DNA from 2 places in the Streptomyces fractus genome. Region 1 is predicted to be linked to the other one. Evidence: riboswitches for the same ligand, from Rfam matches in the RefSeq annotation. Region 1 holds a riboswitch; the other holds the start of a gene.
What was found. Region 1 has a riboswitch for cobalamin ahead of nicT (Nickel transporter NicT). Riboswitches for the same ligand answer to the same signal wherever they lie in the genome.
Positions count from the first base shown of each region.

Region 1 (5,705 bases):
GCATCTCAGCGCGCGCCCGCACCGCGGACGGGGCCAAGGGGCCCCTCCCGGTGGGCCGAACGGCCCGGATTCAACCGTCCCCGGATCGACGCCGGCCCACGGCCCTCACCCCGTCCGCGCCCCCGCCCCGCGCACCACCCGCAGCAGGTACTCCTTGCGGTGCAGCGGGTCGTGGTCCGTGCGGGAGCGGTGCGGCGGGTCCGCGCGGACCGGGGCGTAATGGTCGAAGGAGGCCTCCAGGACCCCCTCGCCCCGGGTGAGGGACGGCAGTTGCTGCTCCAGGGCGCGCACCCGGGCCGCGGGGATCAGCCCGTCGACCGTGGTCCACGCCCCGCCGTCCGTGCGCTGCCCCGTCGGCACGGCCCGCAGCCGGGTGATCACCGGCAGCACCGCCCCGTACAGATCGGCCGGGATGTCCAGGCGGAAGCGGTGCATCGGCTCGCACACCGCCGTGCCGGCGCGCGCGAGTGCGCTCATCAGGACCAGCGGGGTGAGGCCGCGGAAGTCGCCCGCCGTGCTCGACATCGACTTGTCGAAGACGGCGTGCGCGTGACTCTGCCGCGGCGCGTAGCCGGAGCGCGTGAGCGTCACCGTGCAGTCGGTGACCTGCCAGCCGAGCAGCCCCTGGCGCAGCGTCCTGTGCACGGTCTCCTCGATGGCCTTGATGAACGCCAGAGGGAGGGAGCCGAGCTCGATCCCGAGGCGGAACGCGACACCCGAGCCGACCGGCGCCGGATCGACGCGCAGGCCGATGGTCGCCAGGAACGGGTTGTCCTCGCCCTTCATCGACTCCACCGCCTCGCCGGAGCCCGTCGGCCGCTCGACGCACAGCGGCGTCGACTCCCGGAACGTCACGTCGAGCCGGAACTCCTCGGCGAGCGTGGCCTGCACGACCTCCTTCTGCACCTCTCCGTAGAGCGAGAGGAAGATCTCCCGGCGGATGTCGTCCTGCCGCAGCCCGATCAGCGGGTCCTGCTCGGCGAGCTGGGTGAGTGCGGCGAGCAGGGCGCCGCGCAGGCCCGGCCGGTCGGGTTCCACGACCGTCTCCAGGGTCGGCGGAGCGAAGTGGTGCTCCCTGACGGGGGCCTGCGGCTCGCCGAGATCGTCCCCGACGCGTACGCCGCCGAGTCCCCACAGCCGCGCCACCTGTCCGGGACCCACCTCCGTACGCGGTGCGTCCGCCCCGTCCGCGAAGACGCGCACCGACGTCACCCGGTCCTCCGCGCCACCGGGCAGCGCGAGCCGCTCGCGCACGCGCAGCGTCCCCGTGAACACGCGGGCGTACGCGATCTTCTCGCCGGCCGGACCGCGGTCCACCTTGAACACGCGGGCAGACAGCGGGAGTTGGGGTTCTGACTCGGCCGGAGGCAGCAGTCGTGTGATGCCGTCCACGAGCGCGTCGATCCCCGCGCCGGTCATCGCCGAGCCGAAGTACACGGGATGCGCCCCGGTACGCGCCGTCTGCTCGGCGAGCGCGTCCCGCAGCCAGCCGTACGTGACCGACTCCTCGTCCTTGACGTACGCCTCGAGCAGCGCGTCGTCGCGGGCGGAGAGCACGTCGACCAGGCGGGCGCGATGGGCGGTGTCGTCATCGGCGTACGGGACACAGAGCGCGTCCCGGCCGCCGAGGCCGTGCGTCACCGTGTTCATCGGGACCATGCCGGGCGCGAGTTTGCGCCGCAGGTCGTCGAGGAGGCCGGCCTCGCGGGCGCCCCGGCGGTCGACCTTGTTCACGAACACCACGGTGGGGATGCGCAGTCGGCGCAGCGTCCGCATCAGGACGCGGGTCTGCGCCTGCACGCCCTCGACGGCCGAGACGACGAGCACCGCCCCGTCGAGCACCCCGAGCACCCGCTCGACCTCGGCGATGAAGTCGGGATGGCCGGGTGTGTCCACGAGGTTGACGCTCGCGTCGCCGACCGGGAACGACACCACGGCCGACTTGATGGTGATGCCGCGCCGCCGCTCCAGGTCGAGGGAGTCGGTGCGGGTGCTCCCGTCGTCGACACGGCCCAGCTCGTCGATCACCCCGGCCGTGTGCAGGAGCCGCTCGGTCAGACTGGTCTTACCGGCGTCCACATGCGCGAGAACGCCCAGATTCAGCAATGCCACTGGCAGTCGTGTCCTTGAGGGAAGGGGATGCCACGGCGAGATTCGCGGTGGCCCTCGGAAGGAACTGGACTGCAGAGCGCATGGATCGGTCCTCACGGTCGGGGCGCGCGGCATGTGCCGCACCGAGATCAGTGCAGCAGCGCGCCGCGCACCCCGGCAACCGATTTATCCGGCGTCGGCCAACCGCGCCGACCACCGCTGCTCGACCCTCGCCAGGCGCCAGTAGGCGATCGCCGCCACCCACACGACCACGAACAGGCCCACGATCACGTACCCGACGTTGTCGAGGTCGAGACCGGCGATCCAGCCGGTGACCGCGTCGCTCAGGTCGAGCTTGTCGTGCAGGACGCCGACGAGCTCGATCGTGCCGATGAAGAACGCGACCGCGATGGACAGGCCGGTGATGGTGAGGTTGTAGAACACCTTGCGCACCGGGTTCGAGAACGCCCACTGGTAGGCGAAGTTCATGAACGTGCCGTCGAGCGTGTCGAACAGGCTCATGCCCGCGGCGAACAGCAGCGGCAGGCACAGGATCGCGTACCAGGGCAGGCCCGCGGCGGCGCCGCTGCCCGCCATCACCATCAAGGTCACCTCGGTCGCGGTGTCGAAGCCGAGCCCGAAGAGGAAGCCCAGCGGGAACATCTGCCCCGGCCGGGTGATCGACTTGGTGAAGCGGCCGAGGATCCGGTTCATGAACCCGCGGGAATCCAGGTGCTGCTCGAGCTTCCGCTCGTCGTAGGAGCCCGCGCGCATCGCCTTGAAGACCTTCAGAATGCCCATCAGGGCCACGAGGTTGAGCGCGGCGATGAGGTACAGGAACGTGCCGGAAACGGTCGTGCCGACGATGCCGAGCGCCTGGTGGGTGCGGGAGTCGTCGTTCATCAGGGTGCCGGCGAGCGCCGCGCCGCCCGCGACGAGCGCCGCCATCGCGACCACCACGCTGGAGTGGCCGAGCGCGAACCAGAACCCGACCGAGACGGGCCGCTTGCCGTCCGCCATCAGCTTGCGGGTGGTGTTGTCGATGGCCGCGATGTGGTCGGCGTCGAAGGCGTGCCGCATGCCGAGCGTGTACGCCGTGATGCCGAGGCCGATACCGAAGGCTTTGTTGCCCACTTCGTAGTGCTCGGGGACGACGAGCAGGAACAGCACGCCGAACGCGACGACGTGCAGCGCGGCGATCACCGCGATCAGGCCGGCCGTGCGCAGCGTGTCCTCGCGGCGCCAACGGAAAGCAGGGGAAGGGGAGTTCGGGGCAGGGGTCGGGGAGTTCCCGGGCAGGGTCATGCGTCGATCACGCTCCAGCACCTCGTGGATCACTTCGTGAGATGCCGCGGCCGGTCTCCTGGCTTACGGGTGTGCCCGCCGCTCCGGCCTTCCCAGCGGCCGACGGCCACCAGTGGCGTACAGGATGGAACGGCGGGCTCCGGGCGCGTGACTCGAAAGACGCGCGGTCCGAAACCCGATCACAGTGGCGAGGGCCGCTCCGGAATGGGCCCCTGAGGGGCCGTCACCGGTCTTCCCGAGCACCACGGCCCGACCACCCTACTACCTACCCGGACGCGCGTTCGCGGGCCCGGTGGATCTCCTCGTAGGCCTTGTCCCGGCCCTCCCAGTGGGAGCCGTCGACCGACTTGCCCGGTTCGAGATCCTTGTAGACCTCGAAGAAGTGCGTGATCTCCAGGCGGTCGAACTCGGGGATGTCCTCGATGTCCCGGGTCGCGTCGTGCCGCGGGTCGTGCGCGGGAACGCACAGGACCTTCTCGTCCGGGCCCTTCTCATCGCTCATCACGAACATGCCGATCGCCCGGCACTCGATGGCGCAGCCGGGGAACGTCGCGTCGCCGGTCAGGACGAGGGCGTCCAGCGGGTCCCCGTCGCCGCCGAGCGTGCCGGGGATGTAGCCGTAGTCCGCGGGGTACTGCGTCGACGTGAACAGCATCCGGTCGAGCCGGATCCGCCCGAGTTCGTGGTCCATCTCGTATTTGTTCCGTGAGCCCTGCGGGATCTCCACGATCACGTCGAACGCCTCGGCGCGTGCCTGACTGCTGCCCAATGTGGCCTCCTTGCCGCATTCCGACGCCCCCGAGTGTGCGGCCTGCCGGGCAAGGGCGGAACCCCTCAGGCGGCCGGGGGAATGGGGAATTCGAGTTCGGGCCGGTCCCAGGCGACGGCCGGCGGGCGCGCGGGGACCGTGCCGGTGCGGTGCGCGCCCATGCTGCGGTAGAAGCCCTCGGCGGGCGGGTGCGAGACGACGCGGACGTGGTCGAGGCCCGCGGCCTGCGCCTGCGCCCGCATGTGGTCGACGAGGAGGCGCCCGATGCCCCGGCCCTGCGCCTCGTCCGCGACGAACATCAGGTCCAGCTCCGGCGGCACGGTCAGCAGCGCGTAGAAGCCGAGCACCCGCTCGTCGGCCGGATCCACGGCCACGTAGACATGGTGCGCCTCGATGTAGTCGGGGCCCACCCGATAGCCCGCGACCATGGAGGCGTACGGGTCCCGGTAGGCGCCGGAGCCGCGCACGAGGCGGGTGAGGCGCCGGGCGCCCCGGGCGGTGGCCCGCCGGACGGTGACCGCCGGGGTCCCTCCGCGGCGCGTAATGCTCGCGTTCATGTGTCGAGTATTACGCATACGGGGCGGGGTCAGGCGGTGGGCACCGTGGAGTGCGCCTGGCGCAGGAACGCGGCGTTGTCCGGGGTCTGGCGCAGCTTGTCGAGCAGCGCCTCGTAGGAAGCGGCCGGGTCCCTGCTCTGCAGGGCGCGCCGCAGTCCGCGTACGACGGTCAACTCGGGTGCTGGCAGCAGGAGTTCATCGCGGCGGGTGCCGGAGGGGGTGAGCTCGACGGCCGGGTGGACGCGGCGCTGCGCGAGGACGCGGTCGAGGCGCAGCTCCATGTTGCCGGTGCTCTTGAGCTCCTCGAAGTAGTAGTCGTCGGCGCGGGAGCCGGTGTCGACGAGGGCGGTGGCGAGGATGGTCAGCGATCCGGCCTCCTCGGCGTCGCGGGCCGCGCCGAAGAAGCGCTTCGGGCCGTGCAGGGCGGCCGCGTCGACACCGCCCGACAGGGTGCGGCCGCTGGTGGAGGCCGCGTTGTTGTGCGCCCGGCACAGCCGGGTGAGGGAGTCGAGGAGGATCACCACGTCGCGGCCCTGCTCGGTGAGGCGCTTGGCGCGCTCCACGGCGAGTTCGGCGAGCGCGATGTGTGCCTTCGCCGGGCGGTCGAACGTCGAGGCGTAGACCTCGCCGCGCACGGAGCGGCGCATGTCGGTGACCTCTTCGGGGCGCTCGTCGACGAGCACGACCATGAGGTGGACCTCGGGGTGGTTCGCGGCGAACGCGGCGGCGAGCTGTTGCAGCAGCACCGTCTTGCCGGTCTTCGGCGGGGCGACGATCAGGCCGCGCTGCCCCTTGCCGACCGGCGTGAACAGGTCGACGACGCGTCCCGCGAGCCCCGAGGCCGGGTGCTCCAGGCGGAAGCGCTCGCTGGGGTGCAGCGGGGTGAGGTCGGCGAAGTGCGGGCGGCGGCGGGTGGCCTCCGCGGGGGCGCCGCCGACGGTCTCGACGTGCGCGAGACTGCGCGGCTTCCCGCACGTCCCCTC
Region 1 covers NZ_JBMYHI010000002.1:8,198,098-8,203,802, forward strand. The annotation lists gene ACP4E5_RS39285 (GTP-binding protein) at 106-2,112, opposite strand; gene nicT (Nickel transporter NicT) at 2,278-3,396, opposite strand; cobalamin riboswitch at 3,428-3,658, opposite strand; gene ACP4E5_RS39295 (inorganic diphosphatase) at 3,662-4,165, opposite strand; gene ACP4E5_RS39300 (GNAT family N-acetyltransferase) at 4,231-4,722, opposite strand; gene rho (transcription termination factor Rho) at 4,752-5,705, opposite strand, start outside.

Region 2 (5,705 bases), 1.0 Mb from region 1:
CGAAGTCGACGATCTGTGCCTGGTCCGGCGTCGCCCGGTGCTCGATCACGCGGTGCTGAAGGCTCGGCGGCAGATGCTGCGTGATGGACCGCTGGCCGCGCGCGTCCGGTGTCATCGCCTCGTGGATGACGACATGCACGTACCAGCTGGAGCGCGAGCAGTCCTTGAGGAGGCGGCGCAGCGCGTCGTCGTCCTTGGGGAGGTGGTTCGGCGCCCGCAGTCGAAGCCCCGCCACGGTGTCGTGGTCCCACGGCACCCGCTCGCTGTCCGGCCAGAACATCGGCGCGGGCGACGGCCAGGACAGCTCCCAGGCCCGCTCCGCCTCCGCGGCGAGGATCCAGGTGACGCCTTCGGAGTCCCTGGCGCGGGTGTCGGGGTCGTACGTCGTGAGCTGGCCGCGCACGGTGACGTTCTCGGCGACGCGCCAGCGCGCCTCGAACACCCGGCGGGCGCCGGGTCCTGGACCGGCCTCCTCCTCGCGCGGGTGCAGCACCGTGGAGCGCGCCGCGTCCTCGGGGTCGAGGTCGAGGAAGTCGTCGAGCACACCCGCCGCCTTGAGGGCGATGAGATTACGACGGACGTCGCGCTCGGGCTCGGGCCCGAGGTGGCGTCCGCGTCCGAGCCACACGGTGTCGGGGACGGGGGTCGGGGTTGAGTTCTTCTTCGCCATGGAGTCGTTCTGTGAGTGATCGGGGCGCGACCAGTATGGGTCCGTGGGCGCGCGGGGGCCAGGGCAGGGTGGGCCGGTGTCGGGATTGTCGCGCGTACGTGCCCGATTCGCCCTTCGTGTACCCCGGCGTGGCGTGTCCGATCCCGTACGCTCGCCGAATGGCCAGGTACTACGACGTGCACCCAGCAAACCCGCAAGCGCGCCTCATCTCCGCGATCGCCGACGGCATCCGCGACAGCGCGCTCGTCGCCTACCCCACGGATTCCTGCTACGCGCTCGGCTGCCGGCTCGGCAATCGGGCGGGCGTGGACCGGATCCGCACCATCCGGCAGCTCGACGATCGGCACCACTTCACACTGGTGTGCCAGGACTTCGCCCAGCTGGGGAAGTTCGTCCAGATCGACAACGACGTGTTCCGCGCCATCAAGGCGGCCACGCCCGGAAGTTACACCTTCATCCTGCCCGCGACGCGCGAGGTGCCGCGGCAGTTGCAGCACCCGAAGAAGAAGACCGTCGGCGTCCGCATCCCCGACCACGTGGTGACGCAGGCGCTGCTCGCCGAGCTCGGCGAGCCGCTGCTGTCCAGCACGCTGCTGCTGCCCGGCGAGGAGGAGCCGCTCACCCAGGGCTGGGAGATCAAGGAGCGGCTCGACCACGCGGTCGACGCCGTCGTGGACTCCGGCGACTGCGGCACCGTGCCCACCACGGTCATCGACTTCTCCGGCGGGGAGGCCGAGATCGTGCGGCAGGGGGCGGGGGACACCGAGCGCTTCGAGTGACTCACGCCGGCCGGGTCGTGCCCAGATAGCGGATGTGCGGGCGGGCGCCGGGGCGGGTGACCTCGGCGCGCACCCCGTACACGTCGGCGATCAGCTCCTCGGTCAGCACGTCGCCCGGTTCCCCGGCCGCCACCACCCGGCCCTCGCTCAGCACGACGACCCGCGCGCAGTAGCCGGCGGCGAGGTTCAGGTCGTGCAGGGCGACGACGGACGTGATGCCCAGCGTGCCGATCAGGTCGAGGAGTTCGAGCTGGTGCTGGATGTCGAGGTGGTTCGTCGGCTCGTCGAGCAGCAGCTCACGCGGCTCCTGCGCGAGCGCCCGCGCGATCTGCACCCGCTGGCGCTCACCGCCCGACAGGGTGTGCCACAGGCGGTGCGCCCGGTCGGCGAGCCCGCTGCGCTCCAGGGCGTCGCGGACGGCCGCCTCGTCGGTCGCCGACGCGGCCTGCCAGGCGCGACGGTGCGGGACCCGGCCCAGCCGTACGACATCGGCGACCGTCAACTCGACCTGCGCGTCGGACTGTTGCTGCACCATGGCGATGCGCCGCGCGGCCTGCTTGCGGCCCACCGAGGCGAGCGGGTCACCGTCGAGCGTGACGACACCGCTGTCCGGGGCGAGCACCCCGGACAGGAGGCGCAGCAGGGTCGACTTGCCCGAGCCGTTGGGGCCGAGCACACCGGTGACGGTGCCGGGCTCCGGCGTCAGGCTCACCCCGTCGAGCACCAGCGCTCCGCCGGGCGACCACGAGACACGCTCCGCGCGCAGCCCCGCCGTCACCGCACACCCCGTCCGCGGTAGAGCACCAGCACGAACGCCGGCACACCGATCAGCGACGTCACCACACCCACCGGAACCTCCTGCGGTTCGAGGACCGTCCGCGCCACCGTGTCCACCCACACCAGGAACACCGCTCCCGCGAGCGCCGTCACCGGCAGCAGCCTGGTGTGCCCCGGGCCCACCAGTGCGCGCGCCGCGTGCGGCAGCACCAGGCCGACGAAGCCGATCGCCCCCGCCGCGCTCACCAGGGCCGCCGTAAGGAGCGCCGTCACGCACAGCAGCACGATCCGGGTCCGGGCCACCCGGACGCCGAGCGTGGCCGCGGCCTCCGCACCGAACGCGAACGCGTCGAGGGTGCGGCCGTACGTCAGGCACACCACGAGCGCGACGGCGAGCACGGCCAGGCACAGCCACACCTCGGTCCAGCCGACCCCGCTGAGCGAGCCGAGCAGCCAGAACAGCACGCCGCGCGTCGTCTCCGCGTCCGCGGAGGTCAGCACGACGAACGAGGTCAGCGCCGAGAACAGCTGCATCGCCGCGACCCCGCACAGCACCACCCGGTCCGTGCTGCCGCCCAGCGTGTGACTGAGCACGAGGACCAGCGCGAACGAGCAGACGGCGCCGACGAACGCGCCGCCCGACACCGACACGGCGCCTCCGCCGAGCCCGAGCACGACGACGAGCACGGCCCCGGTCGACGCCCCCGACGAGACGCCGAGCACGAACGGGTCGGCGAGGGGATTGCGCAACAGCGCCTGCAACACCGTGCCGCACACAGCGAGCCCGGCCCCGCACACCGCCGCGAGCAGCGTCCGCGGCAGCCGCAGATTCCATACGATGCCGTCCCGGATCGGCGAGAGGTCCGAGGTCGCCAGGCCGATCCGTTCGCCGACCGCCGCCCACACGTCGCCGACCCCGATCTGCGCGGGGCCGAGGGTGATCGCGAAGGCCACGGAGGCGCACAGCACGGCGACACCGGCCGCCCAGGCGAGCGTCGCGCGAACGGACATCCGGGAGGGGGTCTTCGGGTGCCCCGCCGCCACCGCTTGCCCAGAGACCGTGCGAGCCGTCACCGCGCGAGTCCGAACTCGCGCAGCCCCGCGGCCACCCGCTCCACACCGTCGACCGTCCGGATGGTCGGGTTCATGGCCTGCCCGCTCAGCCGCACGTACCGCTTCTTCTTCACGGCGGTCATGTGCTTCGTGACCGGGTTCGACTCCAGGAACCCGATCTTCTGCGCGGCCGACTCCGCGGACTGCGAGCGGCGCGTCAGATCGCCGATGACCAGCACGTCCGGATCGCGGTCCGCGACCGTCTCCCAGTTGACCTGCGGCCACTCCGCACGCGTGTCGTCGAAGACATTGCGCGCCCCGAGCTCCTTGGTGACGACGCCCGGAGCGCCGCAACAACCCGCCATGTAGGGCGAGTCGGAGTTGGCGAACCAGTACAGGACGTCCACGCCGTGCGCGTCGATCCCTGAAGTGGCCTTGCGGACCCTGGACTTGAGCTGGTCGATCAGCTTCTCGCCGCGCTCCTCCACGTCGAAGACGCGCGCCAGGTCGCGGATCTCGCCGTACACGACGTCGAGCCCCAGGGGCTCGGTCCGCACGCCGTCCCCGTCCCCGCCGTTGTCCTTGCCGGCGCAGTCACTGGGGGAGAGGTAGGTGGGCACGCCGAGCTTCTCGAACTCCTCGCGTGGCGCCACGCCACCCTTGCCGAGGGTGTACGTGAACGAGGCCGCGGCGAAGTCCGGTTCGGTGCCGAGGACCTTCTCGAACGACGGGTAGCGGTCGGCAAGACGCGGCACCTTCGCGTTGGCCTTCGCCAAATTCTTGGGGACCGGGTCGGTCCAGGTGCCGGTGCCCGCCATCCGGTCCTCGAGGCCGAGCGACAGCATGATCTCGGCGGAGCCCTGGTCGAGGGCGACGGCGCGGCGCGGGGTGTGCTCGACCCGCACCTTCTCGCCGCAGTTGTCGAGCGTGACACCGCCGCGCTTGTCGGCGCTGTCCTCGGTGGCGGCGGTCGTGCCGCACCCGGTGAGCAGCAGGGCGCCCGCCAACAGCGGGGCGCATCGGCGGAGTTGACGTGCGAACAGCACGGAGGTTCCTTCGCGTCCAGGGCTCATACGCGGAGCCGGCCTACGGTCCGCCCCCACGCCACGCGGCACTGGAGGCCGCCAGCAGGTCTTCGGACTCGGGGTCGTCCGCGCGAAGCGCCTTCCCGGGCCGATGTACCGGCCCAGTGGCAGTGGCTCCGCCCGTCACCCTCACCGCTGCGCGTCAGTTCCGGGTTCGCACCGGATTCCCTGACCCGTGTGCGTAGAAAAACACACAAAGGTACGACTGGCTCGGCGAAACTATCACGTGAGGACCGACTCCAGTTGGGGCCGGGTTCCGTCCCTGTGGTGGTCCATCAGGGAGACGAGGCGTTCGTGGTCCCGGACGCGGAGCGCCTCGACCATCTCCGCGTGCTCGTCGACGATCCGCTTCTGTGACATCGGGTCGTGCAGGAGACAGGCTCGGTAGCCGTCGCTCAGCCGCCAGACGCGGCGCGGTTCGGCGACGACGAGGTCCAGGCCCGACGCGGTGAACATGCGGAAGTGGAAATCCGAGTTGAGGCGGGCCATGGCGGTGAGTCCCCGAACCGGCGGGCGGCTCTGGCGGCACCCTCGACGACCTCCTCGCCCTGACCCGCGCCCTCGCCTCGCATGCCGTCACCACCCCGGTCGCCGAGTACGCCACCGCCGACTGGTGCCTCGCGTCCGGCGGCCCACTCCCCGCTGGGGCGCCCACCATCGCCTTCCTCCCCACGGACGCCGCAGGACCGGTCGACGACGGCACCGTCACCGCCCAACTGCCCGCCGTTCCCTGGGCGTCCGGCGCGCACACCCTGCTCCTGGTCCCGGAGACGAGGCCGGCGCGGGCCCGTGGACCATCGACCTCACCGGCCCGGGCGTCACCCGCCACCCGTCCCGACCCGCCCTGTGCGACACCCGTACGAGGCCGTCGACCTGACCGCGGCGCCGGTGACCGCGCCGCCGCCCGGCATACCGTCCCCCGCCCGCATCTGCGCCCGCCTCGCCACCATGCGCGTCCACCTCCTCCAGACCGAGGCCGCACTGAACCACACCCGCGACACCTACCGCGCGGACGCGTCCGAGCCGAGGGACGCCGCCCTGGGGCGGCTGGCCGTCGCCTCGGGAGAGGACCTCCTCTGGGACACCCTCACCGCCCCCGCGCCGCGCTGACCTCGCGGCTCACCAGGTCCGGTACGGCAGGAACTTGCCGTCCAGCGTGACGACCACGCGGTCGCCCTTCGGGTCCTCCCTGCGCGCGATGTCCATCGAGAAGTCGATCGCCGACATGATCCCGGATCCGAACTTCTCCTCGATGACTCCCTTCAGCGTGGTGCCGTACACCTGCACGATCTCGTAGAAGCGGTAGATCAACGGGTCGGTGGGGACCGGGGCGTCCAGCGA
Region 2 covers NZ_JBMYHI010000002.1:9,209,008-9,214,712, forward strand. The annotation lists gene ACP4E5_RS43970 (hypothetical protein) at 1-670, opposite strand, end outside; gene ACP4E5_RS43975 (L-threonylcarbamoyladenylate synthase) at 829-1,449, shown strand; gene ACP4E5_RS43980 (ABC transporter ATP-binding protein) at 1,451-2,227, opposite strand; gene ACP4E5_RS43985 (FecCD family ABC transporter permease) at 2,224-3,237, opposite strand; gene ACP4E5_RS43990 (ABC transporter substrate-binding protein) at 3,297-4,352, opposite strand; cobalamin riboswitch at 4,389-4,578, opposite strand; gene ACP4E5_RS43995 (FCD domain-containing protein) at 4,587-4,853, opposite strand; gene ACP4E5_RS44000 (hypothetical protein) at 5,211-5,474, shown strand; gene cynS (cyanase) at 5,484-5,705, opposite strand, start outside.
Region 2: another riboswitch for cobalamin. It lies ahead of ACP4E5_RS43990 (ABC transporter substrate-binding protein); the one in region 1 lies ahead of nicT (Nickel transporter NicT).